3 regions of the Chryseobacterium sp. HNCC26DJ238 genome follow, and region 3 is predicted to be linked to each of the others. Evidence: riboswitches for the same ligand, from Rfam matches in the RefSeq annotation. Region 3 holds a riboswitch; each other region holds the start of a gene.
What was found. A riboswitch is a leader RNA that binds a small molecule or an ion and turns the genes downstream of it on or off. The one in region 3 is predicted to bind cobalamin.

Region 1 (4,846 bases), on a different contig from region 3:
CTGCAAGACCTGCACATACTCCTGCAATCTTTTGTTTTTCGGGATCACGGAACAGCTGTCTCTTATCAGTCTGTGTTGTTCCTGAAAAATTATTCCGGTTTGCGTTTTTCTCAGAATAATAGGCTTCTTCCTGTTCTTCAATTTTTTCAGGAGAACCGATCTGCGCGATTACTCTTTCTACATCTCCATCATTGATTACCTCGCGTTTTGCTAAAGAATCTCTGAAAATTTCAACCATTCTGATCTCTATATCATGCATTACTTCATCTGCTTCCGAAGCATCCAGTGAGCTTCTCAGAGCGTTAAGGTAATCACTGAGTTTTATATAAGCATGTTCTTCGATTGTGAATGAAAAACCTGCCAGTCCTATTGAGAGTGTCTTGTTCATAGCTTTGTTTTTTTAAATTTTTTGAGTGATTTGGTTGACGGAGTCTGTAAGTTCCTTCCAGGTATTCTGCAGTTCGGCTAAAAAAGTTTTACCTTTTTCCGTGATCTGATAGTATTTTCTTGGTGGGCCTCCGGTAGATTCTTCCCATCGGTAAGAAAGAAATTCACCGTTTTTTAATCTTGTCAAAAGTGGGTAGAGGGTTCCTTCCACCACATCCAGTTTTCCTTTTTTTAGTTCATCGATCAAATCAGAAACATACATTTCGCGATTATTGATAAGACTTAAAATACAGAATTCCAGAATCCCTTTTCGCATTTGCGCTTTGGTATTTTCAGTATTCATCTTTGATAAGTTTTGTTAGTTAGTTATATAAAATCAATTGAAGTTCCCAGCTGGTTAAACTTCTCCGATTCTACATTACAAAGATATGTAATTAAAATGGTAATATGCAATACAAAGTAGTGAATTTATTTAATATTTTATTTTAAAGAATTGATTTTCAGTATAATAAATTTTATCGATTCATTTTAAATTTTAAAAAATAGTTTTTTAAAGTCAATATTTATTAGATTTTTACAGATTTTGATCCGCTTTTGGAATAGAAATAGCTTATTGTGGATACAGAAATATTTTATTTCTCTGATTCCTGGTTAACAATAACAAAAAAAATAATTATCATGCAGTACATTGATTTTATAACAGAAAATTTAACGTATCATCAAAGTGAAAATCATTATTCATTAGAAATACCCAGAGAAACTATAGGGTTTGGGGAAATAAAGGTTCAGAAGAAAGGCGATGACGGGAGCTATGAGGATGCTGATGCTGTGCTGAGCGAATATGATGATAAAGTCGTCATTTTAGTAAGTCATGCTTATGATCTCAGAATAGAATTTTAATTGCATTTTATTAAAATAGTAATCCTGTCTAAAAGTGTTCAGCAGGGTTTAATTTATTATGTAATTTGCTTTGTATTCTCTGTAATTCCTATTTTTGAAATATGAAAATCCAGAAAGAAATTGACTTTATTATAGCAGTCGACGCATTAAAAAATGTACAGCGGAGAAACTTCAATGCTGACGATTCGAGAAGGGAAAATACTGCAGAACATTCCTGGCAGATCATTGTTTTAGCTCAGATTCTTTTTCCTTATGCTAAAAACAGAGCAGATATTGATCTCCTTAGGGTTATAAGAATGTTGTCTATACATGATCTGGTTGAGATCGAAGCTGGTGATACCTTCCTTTTTGACGAAGTAGCTATGGCTGGTAAATTTGAAAGAGAAAAACTGTCTGCTCAAAATATTTTCGGAATCCTGGATGAGCCTGTCCGTACAGAATTTTATCAACTGTGGTTAGAGTTTGAAGAAGAAAAAACACCTGATGCCATTTTTGCATGTGCGATTGACAGAATAATGCCTTTTATCCTCAATTCTTATACTTCGGGAAAAAGCTGGACTGAATCAGCAGTATCGGAGAAGCAGATCAGGCATATGCTTGAAAATGCGATCAGCAGGGCTTCCGATGAAATGGGAGAAGCTTTTCAGCTGTTGATGGATGGTAATCTGAAAAGTGAGAAGGTTCTGAGATAAATTTGAGTTACAGATGATCCATGTTTCAGAATTTTAGAAGGCTTCGTTATTTCTGAATGAGTGGCTTACATTAATCTTATTAATAAAAAAGTCTGTTTAATTTATTCAAAAATTAAACAGACTTTTAAAATTTAAATTAACAGATATCTTTTCTATATCAATTCGGTACAGCTATCTGCTCTTTAGAGGATCTGTATCGGTTTTTTGAATTCATCAATAGCTACGAAAGTAAAATCTCCTACAATTGCTTTTTCCCTCTCATAAGAGTACATCTGCTCGGTATAGATTTCCACATTTACTTTCATACTCGTTTTACCGACATGAATTACTTTTCCAATCAGCTCTACGATGGTTCCTGCAGGAATAGGTTTTTTAAAATCAATTTTATCACTGCTTACTGTGACCACTCTTTTTCTTGCAAAGCGAGTTGCTGTAATAAATGCGGCTTCATCCATCAACTGCATTGCTGTGCCGCCGAAAAGAGTGTCATAATGGTTGGTTGTATTAGGGAAAACCGCTTTAAAGATACGGGTTTCTGAATTTTCAATTCGTTCTTCTGTAGTCATATTCATTATTAATTAAGCGGAAGTGAAGAATATTGAAACAGACAGAAAGGTCAGGAACAGTAAATTCCGGAAATATGCCATGAGATCAACAACTTCAAACCGCGGAAGTTTTTTTTGTCTGAAGGAAGAGGCAGGTCTCCTGACTTGTAACATCTTTATTTCCTTCCCATATTTATTGCTACAGTGGATTTTAATAAAGACCTAAGTTACTTTACAGTTGCGCGACAGTCCGTGATTTGCACACGGTTCCCTTTTCATCTGCACCTAAGCAGAACCAATTCCCTGATAGTATTTGTGTTCAGCAAGGTGCTAAAGGCAAATACTTTCAAATACAAAAATAAAGATAAATAGCTGAATTATTCAGGATTTTTAAAAATAATCTGGCTCATTACCTTTCCTTCCTTAATAGTCCAAAGTGTTGTATATCTGTTTGCACCGGAACCATTAATCATATAGAGGAAAATATGGTCATTATCGATCGAGGTGACTCCAATGTTTTCAAAATTCATTGTAGGCTGGAACATATTTTTTATAGCTTCTCTTACAAAAACAGAACCTCTTCCCGGCTGCTGCACCCTGATTGATTTTATTTCTGTCATTCCCTCTGGTAATTCTTTATCAATTCCCCATGGTTTTACTTTGTCTATCGCAGTAATATTTCCATCTGCATCTTTCACCTGTTTACGAAAGCCTGCGTTGGAAGGATAGATGTCGATAACGACTTTGCTTCTCTGTGAAGTGGGAATTTTTGGATTGTTATTATCGGTAAAAATTAGCGATTTCCCGTTTTTAGATTTAGATGGGGTATATTGCGGCAGTTGATCTATAAATGCAATCCTGCCTTTATTCACCATTCCTTCTTTTGTAAGGCTGTCGTATCTTACAAAAGGTTTTTCGGTTTCGTCCTTTTCCGGGTATTTAATCCATATCCATTCGGTTTCACCGGGTGCCGGCTTTACATAAACGAATACATCCCCTCTTTTCATACGGATTTTGTCTACAATTTTTCGGTAATCTTCTTTATGAACCCGTACCATTGCGTATCCTTCTTCAGCTTTTACAACGCCAAAAGGAACTTTGTTTTGTGCAAAAATAAGTGAAAACGAAAAAATAATAAAAACGGGCAGATAAATTGCTTTGTTGATAAACCTCATTATAAAGAATATTTATAGGTCAAAGATATAAAATTAAATATTTTTTGACAGGTAATTGTATTTTTTCAATTCCGCTAAATCTTTTATTAATTTCAAATGACTATCTGCAAGCAGGTAGAGGTCGTCCGAAATATCAAGTATATCCTGGTACTGGTGACCGGAAATGATGAAACCTTTATATTTTGACTGCTCAAGAATTATTTTTTTTACCTCAGAGACGGTTTTTGGTGAGAGACTGTGAAAAGGTTCGTCAAGTAATACAAATTCTGCTGAAGAAAATATGATCAGCATTGTCTCCAGGAGTCTTACTTCACCACCTGATAACTGATGAGAAGTTTTGTTTATAAAAGATTTTGTTAGATCTGATTTTTTAATTACTTCAGAATTTTCAGGATTGCAGAAAAGATGTACTAAATTTTTAACCTTCACATTCTTGGGTAAAAAAGGATATTGTGGCAGATAAACAATTCTGCTATTTCTGTCAAATTGATTTTTAAGAACAGTATCATTGAATTTTATATACTTATTATTTCCTCTGGTTGTACCGAAAATGATCTGTAACAAAGTAGATTTGCCGCATCCGTTTCTACCGATAAGACCTGCAGTTTTCCCTGTTTCAAGAGACAGATAGATGTCCTGCAGAATTTTTCTCTGTCCAAATGATTTCGTAATGCTGTCAATATGAAGTCTGCTCATATGAATAGTGTTGTTATTTTTACAGTCAATGCAATGAACAAGGTTGTCAGCCATAGAAATAATCTTGAGAATCCAAAGTTTGCATAAAAAGTATACTCATTTCTCAATCTTAATTCATAGAGTAAATAATGCATTACAGGTAAAATGACAAAAAAGCATAATCCGAAATTTTTAAATGTAAGTCCGGTGATCGGACAAAGCAACAAAGAAAATGAAACTGCCGGAATTAACAATTTTATGTAAAATATGAACAATATTTTAATCATTTTCTGCAAGATGAATTCCGGATCGAATTCCGGTGTTTTAATATACACAGTAAACTCATTATGAAAAAAAGCAAAACTAATATTAGTTTTGCTTTTTTCTATATATAAATGTTTGGTGTCGTATGGGATGTTACTGACTATTCGCTTTTTCAGTGCGTACTGTTTTTTGGCGGGTTATAATCATT
Region 2 (4,846 bases), on a different contig from region 3:
ATTGACCTTTACCACATATCCGGCTTGTGAAGCTCCTATAGCTGTTCCATAAGACGTTACATAAGCGTAATCGTTATGAAAATTGATATAACGGCAGTTTTTTACGGGAATTTCGCCGATATGTTTTGCCGTTTTGGCATCCATCACCTCAACATAATTTGAAAGGTTGATGACAGCATACAGTTGATTTCTGTAGACCTTAATGTCATTACCTACATCTCCAAGGCTGTTGACTACTGTAGGATTTTGTGCATTGTAATAATTTTCAGTATAGGTTCCTGTAGTATAGTCAAAAAAATCGATTGAAGCTTTATTGCTTCCCATATTTCCTTCATTCAATACATATAATCCTTTGATATCGATATCCTCCGGTTCCTGTACTCCCGAAGTATTTGCACCAAAGTTGACATAATCGTAATCTTCTCTACAGGAATGAACTGTAAGAAGTAAAAAGAAAACAATAAACAGATATGCTTTTTTCATTTTTGAAATCTTTCTGTTAAAAATTGATTCTCAGGTTCACCCTGTAATTTCTTCCCGGCATGGGGAAATTCTGAATAATACTGTAATTCTGATCCAGCAGATTGTTGACTTCCAGTCCTAATCTGAATTTCCACTTGTTCATTTTAAATTCCCTTGTTCCGGAGATATCACTCGTATACCAGGGCTGCTCAAAATTTCTGTTGATGTTTTCAGACATATGATAGCGTTTCCCTACGTAGATAAAACTGTAATTCAGCTGCCAGTCCTTATAGGTAAGTCCCAGTAATGCACTCCCGTTATTTTTTGCAGTGTATGGAATCTGATTTCTGTAATAAGAAGTAATTTTGGTTTGAGTGACATCCAGAGCCTCGTTGAAAGTGTAGGTAAAGCGGCTGCTTAAGAGAAGGTTTTCAGCAATGAGCCAGATAGCCTGTGCAGAAATATCAATTCCTTTGATTTCCACTTCACCAAGATTGATCATCGTCCATCGGAATTGCTGTCCTTTGGGATAAGCTATAATTTTATCCTGCACTTTATTGTAATAGGCGTCGGCAATCAGATTGATATTTTGTAAAACTCCTGAACGGAAATCTTTATTAAAAGTAAATCCGACATCATATTGGTTGGTGAATTCCGGTTTTAATTGTGAACTTCCCACATCTGTGTAATACAGGTCATTGAACGTCGGCATCCTGAAAATTCTTTTATAAAATCCATGAACCTTAAATTCTGCAGAAAATGGCTGGTAGGAAGCAAATACAGCGGGTGTAAATTCAGAACGGTTTTGAGGTGTCGAAAACAGGGTGTTTTCTATCTTTTCCTGTACGAAAGTTCCCAAAACACTTCCCTGTAATTTAAATTTTTTAAAATCAAATTGTGTTGCCAGTGCGACAAGCTCCGTATTTCTTTCAGGGTAGGCAAATTGTCTTAAATTCGCATCTAAGGTATTATATTGGTAATCCGCCGAAAGGTTGATTTTCCAGAATTTGTAAGGCGTATACTGATGGGCTGTTGATATGTAAATCTCTTTCTGTTTATACGTATTGTCAATTAAGAGAGGCGTACTTTCCGGGTTATCATTGAAATAATGGGTGTAATCATCAGCAAACTTAGAATTGATCTGGAATTTATATTTCGGAGAAAATTCTTTCTCAAAGCTTCCCTGTACAAAAAAGTTTTTATCCCACTGCCTGCTAGAGAAAATAGTATTATTTTTAGTGACGGCTCCGGGTATCCCTCTTTCAGAATCGTAATAGAACGTCTTCAGTTTCCAGGTTCCGTTATTGATTTTTCCAAAAACACCTGCTTCAGCACGCAAGGCTTCAACATCTCCATTGGTTCTTGTTCCATAACGCTCCCATCCGAGGCTTCCGTCAGGTAGGGCAACTCTCTGATGAAATTTGTATTCACCGTTTCCTGTAAGATATTCTGTACTTAAGGCAAGGCTGATGTTACTGCTTATTTTTTGCTCTACCAGTATAGAAGGATTCACAACTCCGAAAGATCCTGAGCGATAGTTAAGGTTAACATTTGTTTTTTTTGAATCTGTGAATACCGGGGTTCTGCTTTGAAGATAAATTGATCCGGAAGAGCCAAAATCTTTTGCAGACTGAAAAATTTCACTTTTCTGACCATTGTACAGAGATATTGATTCCAGGTTATCTAAAGAGAATCTTCCCAGATCTACCGTTCCGTTCTGTGCATTTCCCATCGGTATGCCATCATAAAATACCCCGACATGCTGTGACCCCATTGCACGGATATTGACGGTTTTCATACCGCCGATCCCTCCATAGTCTTTGATCTGAACGCCTGCAAAATAGCGTACAGCATCTGCTACAGATGTGCTGTTTAATTTTTCAAGTTCGGCACCGGTAAGCTTTTGTGATGAAATTACGCCGATTTCCTGCCGTTTCGTATTTAGAATAATGTCCTGTATCATTCTTGTATGAATGGTATCATTTTCTATCTTCTGTGAAAAAACAGAAACAGGGGCAGCCAGTAAAAATAACAGCGCAGCAGAGTAAAAATGCTTATTCATTCAATTCTAATAAAAGCTCTAAAAATGGCTTTGTGAATGATATAAATAGAAGGAATTAACCTATAATTGTTCAGAACAAATAGATTTTTAAACCGACTACGCCTCACTCCACGAAAGCTTCATCTATGATTAATTTAAAAGGTGTCTGACTTGTCAATGTTTTATTATAGGTTAAACATCACTTACAGTAGCGGGTCTGCTTTGGATTTTCACCAAATTCCCTTTTTAAATCAGTGCAAATTTAAGTTTTTAATTCATAAGAGGCAATGAGATATTGTTAATTTTCAGATTGTTTTTTTACAGATACCGTAACTGTTCAGTTTTGTTATGGAAATTTTGTTGCTGTAAATTAATTAGAAATGTAAATTTTAAAGGCAGGAGACAGTATCTTAAAAATTAATAGCGATTAATAAGTGCTTTAAGTGCTTGAATAATTTCAGATGTTGCAGGTATTATCAATATGGGTAAATCAATTTAAAATAGTTATTAATCATCAGAGATAAAAACCTGTTATCTCTGATGACAGAATTTTGATCCGCTTAATTAAAAAACATCCCGGCTAACGGTTTAATATAATTTTGGAAACCATTTTAAAGACAATCCCAGTTTTATAAACGCAGGATGAAATTTATTAATTGTCAAAACAATTTTCTGAATAACAATTTATCTGAAACTAATAAAATTTTATAATATACATTACTATATAAATAATCAAAATATAATGAAATTTATTAAAAAATAAAGAAGTGATTAATATTAACAAAAATGTGATTTTGTTGCAGTTTTATTTTAATGAAAATCAGATAATTGTGTAATTTTTTAATAAATATTACTGTTTTACGTTAATTTGGATTGTTGTTTTAATAAAAAATTAACATATTTGTGATAGATAAATATTAAAATTTATTAACATGAATGTGAAAATTAAAATTTTAACTGTAGGAGTTGTATTCTTTACCGGTTCATCTGTATTTGCACAGGATTCAATCAAAACAAAGCAGATTGATGAAGTCGTAATGGTAGGATATGGTAAACAGAAGCGCAGCCAGCTTACAAGTTCGATCAGTAAAGTAGACGGGGATGATATCAAAGGATTGGTTACTCCAAGTTTTGAAAGTCAGTTGGCGGGAAGGTCTTCCGGAGTACAGGTTACGACGCAGTCAGGTATTGTGGGAGCTGCACCAAGAGTAGTGATCAGGGGGATATCCTCAATTAATTCAGGTACCCGGCCACTTTACATTGTTGACGGAATGCCGATCAATTCCGGAGATCTCGGGGGATATGCAGATGCCAATGCTTTAGGAGATATCAATCCCAATGATATAGAATCCTTTGAAATCCTGAAGGATGGTGCGGCAACAGCCATCTATGGTTCACGGGCAGCTAATGGTGTTGTATTGATTACTACCAAAAAAGGGAAAAAAGGTGCTGCTAAGGTAAGTTTTAACATTGTTAACGGATATGCTTTTCCTTTTAAAACCTTTAATCTTCTTCAGACGCCTGAATTTTTGACCATCTCCAATGAGAAGAGAAGTAATGCAGGTCTGGGCGATTGGGCTTCCGGAAACAGCTACAATACCAATTGGCAAAGGGAAGTTCTTAACAGAGGCGCAGCACAGTCTGATGCTGGCTTATCAGTAAGTGGAGGCAGTGATAAAACAAAATATTACTTTTCATTAGGATATTCTGAACAGGAAGGGATTGCAAAAAGTAATCAGATGAAAAGATATTCTGTGAAATCGAGTTTAGATCACAAATTCAATTCGTGGTTATCAGTCGGTGGGAATATTGCCATCACTAAAACAGATTATTCCGGTCTCAATACCGGAGGAAGCAGTATATCGGGGAATATGTTCAGTGCTGTAAAACAGTTACCCAATACCCCTGTATTTGATGCTGATAACCCAACCGGTTACAACATAAATCTTGCAAACGGATTCATGGGGCAATGGGATAATCTCCAGCCGGTAGGTGAAAATCTTTCAAATATTTCCTACATTCTTGCGAATAATAAGTATCAGTCGAATATTATGAGATCACTTCTCAATCTATATGTAGATGCCAATATTGCAAAAGGCCTTAATTACCGATTTCAGACCAATGTAGATAATGCGGATACTAACGGGCTTCTTTACTGGGATGCGCTGCATGGTGACGGGCGAGGTACCAATGGAAGAATACAAAGTAATAATACCAAATTACTGAGATGGAATATTCAGAATATTCTGTCATATAACAAAACTGTGGCAGATGCTCATAATTTTGCTTTTACAGGAGTTGTAGAATATCAGAAAGATAGTAATAAAAGTTTTTTCGGTGTCG
Region 3 (4,846 bases):
TGCCACTAAGTTGCTGAGCAGTAAAATCAGAAGGAAAGCAAAGAAACAAAATGTCAATTACTCTTTTCTTTTCATGAAAGCTGATGGGAAGCAGTTGGCAGAAATTACAAAACTGATAGAATTTGGAAAAATAAGACCGGTCATCGACAAGGTTTTTTCATTCGAAGAGACCAGTGACGCTCTGAAATATGTAGAAAGTGGTCGGGCAAAAGGAAAAGCTGTAATAAAAATAAAATGATTTTTTTTGATGTTTAAAATATAAAGCAGGAGTTAGAAACTCCTGCCTGAATATATTTACTAAACCAGGTTTATTTCCTTATTGAAAGTTTCTGCAGCTTCTTTTGCAGCATCTACCATTGCAATCAGTGCTTTTTCCGTTTCATCCCAATGACGGGTTTTCAGGCCGCAATCAGGATTTACCCAAAGCTGCTTTGCGGGAATGACGGTTTGTGCTTTTTTCAGCAATTCCACCATTTCTTCTTTTGACGGAACTCTTGGTGAATGAATATCGTACACTCCCGGTCCGATCTCATTCGGATATTTAAAATCGGCAAAAGCATTCAGCAGTTCCATCTGGCTTCTGGAACATTCTATCGTGATGACGTCGGCATCCATATCGGCAATATTCTCAATGATGTCATTAAATTCAGAATAGCACATGTGCGTATGAATTTGTGTTGCATCTTCTACACCGCTTGCCGAAATCCGGAAAGCCTCCACTGCCCATTTAAGGTAATTTTGCCAGTCAGATTTTCTCAACGGTAGTCCTTCACGAATCGCCGGTTCATCAATCTGGATGATTCTGATTCCCGCTTTTTCAAGATCCTTTACCTCGTCACGGATGGCGAGGGCAATCTGTTTACAGGTTAGCGAACGTGGCTGATCATCACGGACAAAAGACCATTGAAGAATGGTTACCGGTCCCGTTAACATCCCTTTTACCCAGTTTTTTGTCAAAGATTGGGCATATTCCGACCAGTACACGGTCATAGGTTTTGGTCTGTGAACATCTCCGAAAATCACAGGAGGTTTCACGCAGCGACTTCCGTAACTCTGAACCCAGCCATTTTGTGTGAAAGCAAATCCTTCCAACTGTTCGCCGAAGTATTCCACCATATCATTCCGCTCAAATTCTCCATGAACAAGAACATCAATTCCAATTTCTTCCTGCCAGCGAATTGTTCTTTCAGTTTCCTGTTTCAATAATAGATCATATTGTTCAGGATTCAGTTCACCCTTTTTGAACTTTGCTCTCCAGGTTCTCACTTCTGCCGTCTGTGGAAATGAACCGATCGTTGTAGTAGGAAACAGGGGTAGCTGAAGAATCCTCTGCTGTTCTTCTTTTCTTATACTGAAAGACGAATTTCTCCGGGCATTTTTTTCAGTTGTTTCCTTACTGCGGTTTTTAACATTCTGATTGTGAATTAATTCAGAAGTTTTACGATTTTCAATGGCCTTTTTGTTTTCTGCTAAAACCTGTAAAACAGTATAATTTGGATTTTCTGAAGCCAGTTTTTTTAAACTGACAATTTCATAGACTTTCTGCCTGGCAAAAGCCATCCACTGTTTGATTTCAGGAGAGAGAATGGCTTCATTTCTTTCAGAGTCCAGATCAAAAGGAGTATGGAGGAGTGAACAGGAAGGTGCGATGAACACCCTGTCTGTACCCAACTTCAATACAGCTTTTCTGATCAGCGCAAGTGACGTGCTGAAATCATTTTTCCAGATATTTCTTCCGTCAACAACTCCCAGTGAAATGCTAAGCGTATTTGGAATCGTATCCAAAACCTCATCCAGCTGTTCAGGACAACGGACAAGATCAATATGTAAAACATCGACCGGAAGAGCAAATACTAAAGAAAGATTGTTTTTTAATCCTTCAAAGTAAGTAGCAACAATAAATTTCAGATTGGGAAAATGATTTCTGATTTCAGTATAGACATGCTGATAAGCTTCTTTTGCTTTTCCGCTAAGATCTAATGCTAAAAACGGTTCATCAAACTGAATGTATTCCGCTCCGTGATTCTCAAGCTCTTTTAAGATCCGGATATAAACAGGAAGTAAATTTTGCACTAAATCCAATTTGTCAAAAGCTTCTCCCTTTTCTTTTCCCAGTAACAGATAAGTGAGTAATCCGATGATCACAGGTTTTGCAGTCACCCCTGTCTTTTTTGCACTGATGTATTCCTGAATGATTTTATTCGAGAATAATGTAAACTCCTGGTTTTTCCGGAATTCAGGGACAATGTAATGGTAATTCGTATCAAACCATTTGGTCATTTCCATCGCAGTAATATCCAGACCGTCTTTCTGGATGCCTCTGGCCATTGCAAAATAAAGATCAGTTTCAGATTTTTTGAAAGCAATTTCCTCATACCGTTCAGGAATTGCTCCAACGGTTAACGTCATGTCGAGAACCTGATCATAATAGGAGAAATCATTACAGGAAATAAGATCGATTCCTGCTTCATGCTGGAGTTTCCAATTATTTTCCCTGATGGTATTCCCAACTTCCAGCAGTTCGTCTGAAGTTATTTTGCCTGACCAATACTGTTCACAGGCTTTTTTGAGTTCTCTGTTGCTGCCAATACGCGGGTAGCCAAGTAAGTGTGTTTGCATTTTTTTTAACTTTTAATTAAATAATAATCATAAAGTTCTTTTAGGATGCTTCGTAATGCTTTTGCTTAAAGAGTTTTTAGAATTTTAGATACACTTGGAAATGGTTTTTGACTTAAAATTTAAAAATCCCAGTTAAGTCTGACATAAAATCAAATTTTAAATGGCTGTAACTTTTCATTGCAAAATTTAATTTAAACTTGAAAACAGTTATAAAGGCAAAGAGTTAATCAATAAATTGATTTCAAAGCTTAACAGTATTCATAAGCTGTTTATCGCAATTCTTTGCTTTCTGAATCAATGCATCAGCAACAAAATCTTTGCGTTTACATTCCACAAAATATTAAATCAAATAAACCAAAATGTATCATCTATAAATCCAAAAACTCCAGTCGCGGGAGCATTGATCATTCGGAACAGGCAGGTCTCCTGACTTGTAACAGTTTTTGCCATCCTTCCCGTTTTAACAGTGGATATTTCAAGGACAAAAACTTTTGGTATATTACTTACAGTTGCGCGACAGCTCGTGATTTGCACACGATTCCCTATTAATCTGCTTTATACAGAACCTTTTCCGTTGATGAAGTATGTAAAAGAACAATTTATGTGTCAAAGGTATAAATTGAAGCTGAATCATTGGATTTAAACTAAAAATTAAGCATATAATTCTTTTCTAATTTATTTTAAAAGTTAAATATTCTGTATATTTGAAAATTGTAAATTTAAAAAGAATATTATTCTGTGGAAAGACTTGATGAAAAGGATCTTCAGTTGCTTCGAATCCTGCAAAAGAATGCGAAATTAACGGTCAAGGAATTGGCAGCTGCTGTTAACCTGTCTACTTCACCTGTTTTTGAGCGTGTCAAAAGACTTGAACAGGATGGCTACATTCAGTATTATGCAGCAGTTTTGAATGCTGAAAAACTGAATCGCGGTTTTACGGTTTTCTGCCAGGTAAAACTGAAAATTCATGACCGTTCCGTGGGGAATCAGTTTGTAGAAGATATTCTGAATATAGATGAGGTTGCAGAATGTTACAACATTTCAGGTGATTTTGATTTTTTACTGAAAGTTCAGGTAAGAGATATGAAACATTATCAGGATTTTGTCTTTAATAAACTCGGCTCCGTTGATTCTATAGGAAGTACACACAGCACTTTTGTAATGGCTGAAGTGAAGAATACACATGGATTAAGTATTTAAGAAATTTAAAATAGTGAGAATAACTTCCTAAAATGCTAAATCATAAATGTTATCAATTAGCAGAACTCTTACACTAAGATTTCTCGACAGGTAATACATCCTTTTTTAATTTAATAAGATCTTCATTCTTCACCTTATTCCTGATCAAGATACGTCAGTTTAGCATCTTTTACAAATTCCTCTATGCTCAGATTTTTGACCGCTTTAGAATTGGTCAGTTCGATAAGATAATTAATCGAATTGGGCAGGTTTCTGTTTCTTGTAATAAGCCTGAATCTTTTGACTTTCTCATTAAACTGTAAAAAAGGAAGTTCAGAAATTTTTACATTGATATTATTAACATCAAAAGAAGCTTTCGGATCCTTCTGTAATTTTAAAAATCTTTTCTGAGTTTTATCCGTCGTCTCATCCAGAAATTTCTGCATCTGATAATCTGTGAGAAGCTGCGGATAGATGAGTCCCTGCTGCAGTATTGAAATTGATGTTTTATCAGACTTGTCAAAAAAAATCACTTTATCATCATAACTGATCTGATTGTCTTTTAAGCTGATCTTACCTTCAAATTTCTTGTGATTTTTCTTTTTATATTTATTTTTAAAATGCTCAACAGCATGTTGATCCTTTGTACTCAAAACTTCATTTTTCTGACCCGGTAACGCAGTAGAAAAAACAAGAAAAAGGATAATCAAAAATTGAAATTTCATAATTTTTATTTTAAATAAATCTATACTAAGTTTTTGATACGCAGATGTTGAAGTAACATGATGGTTTTTGCATCTTTAATTTCACCAGTATCAATCATATCAAGAGCTTTTTCGAAACTGATCTCCAGAACTTCGATATCTTCTCCTTCCTCTTCAAGGCCGCCACCATTGTTCATCTTCATTTCAATAGAATATTCAGCGATGAAAAAATACAGGATTTCGGTAACGGATCCGGGTGACATATACGCTTCAAAAATTTTGTGAGCCTCTTTTATTTTATACCCCGTTTCTTCCTCAGTTTCCCTTTTTATACATTCTTCAGG

Region 1: it holds a riboswitch for cobalamin, as region 3 does, so the genes downstream of both, AC2A07_RS15365 (acyl-CoA thioesterase) here and metE (5-methyltetrahydropteroyltriglutamate--homocysteine S-methyltransferase) in region 3, are expected to answer to the same signal.
Region 2: it holds a riboswitch for cobalamin, as region 3 does, so the genes downstream of both, AC2A07_RS12230 (TonB-dependent receptor plug domain-containing protein) here and metE (5-methyltetrahydropteroyltriglutamate--homocysteine S-methyltransferase) in region 3, are expected to answer to the same signal.

The regions. Positions count from the first base shown of each region.
Region 1 is NZ_JBXUGI010000016.1:69,974-74,819, forward strand. Features, by position in the region: gene AC2A07_RS15345 (PspC domain-containing protein) at 1-388, opposite strand, end outside; gene AC2A07_RS15350 (PadR family transcriptional regulator) at 401-730, opposite strand; gene AC2A07_RS15355 (hypothetical protein) at 1,066-1,287, shown strand; gene AC2A07_RS15360 (HD domain-containing protein) at 1,389-1,979, shown strand; gene AC2A07_RS15365 (acyl-CoA thioesterase) at 2,162-2,545, opposite strand; cobalamin riboswitch at 2,658-2,839, opposite strand; gene AC2A07_RS15370 (SGNH/GDSL hydrolase family protein) at 2,902-3,699, opposite strand; gene AC2A07_RS15375 (ATP-binding cassette domain-containing protein) at 3,733-4,395, opposite strand; gene AC2A07_RS15380 (hypothetical protein) at 4,811-4,846, opposite strand, start outside.
Region 2 is NZ_JBXUGI010000012.1:5,682-10,527, reverse strand. Features, by position in the region: gene AC2A07_RS12235 (YncE family protein) at 1-483, opposite strand, end outside; gene AC2A07_RS12230 (TonB-dependent receptor plug domain-containing protein) at 500-2,524, opposite strand; cobalamin riboswitch at 2,644-2,792, opposite strand; gene AC2A07_RS12225 (SusC/RagA family TonB-linked outer membrane protein) at 3,436-4,846, shown strand, end outside.
Region 3 is NZ_JBXUGI010000008.1:184,797-189,642, reverse strand. Features, by position in the region: gene AC2A07_RS09850 (NADP-dependent oxidoreductase) at 1-238, shown strand, start outside; gene metE (5-methyltetrahydropteroyltriglutamate--homocysteine S-methyltransferase) at 298-2,619, opposite strand; cobalamin riboswitch at 3,019-3,204, opposite strand; gene AC2A07_RS09840 (Lrp/AsnC family transcriptional regulator) at 3,358-3,819, shown strand; gene AC2A07_RS09835 (hypothetical protein) at 3,954-4,523, opposite strand; gene nudK (GDP-mannose pyrophosphatase NudK) at 4,544-4,846, opposite strand, start outside.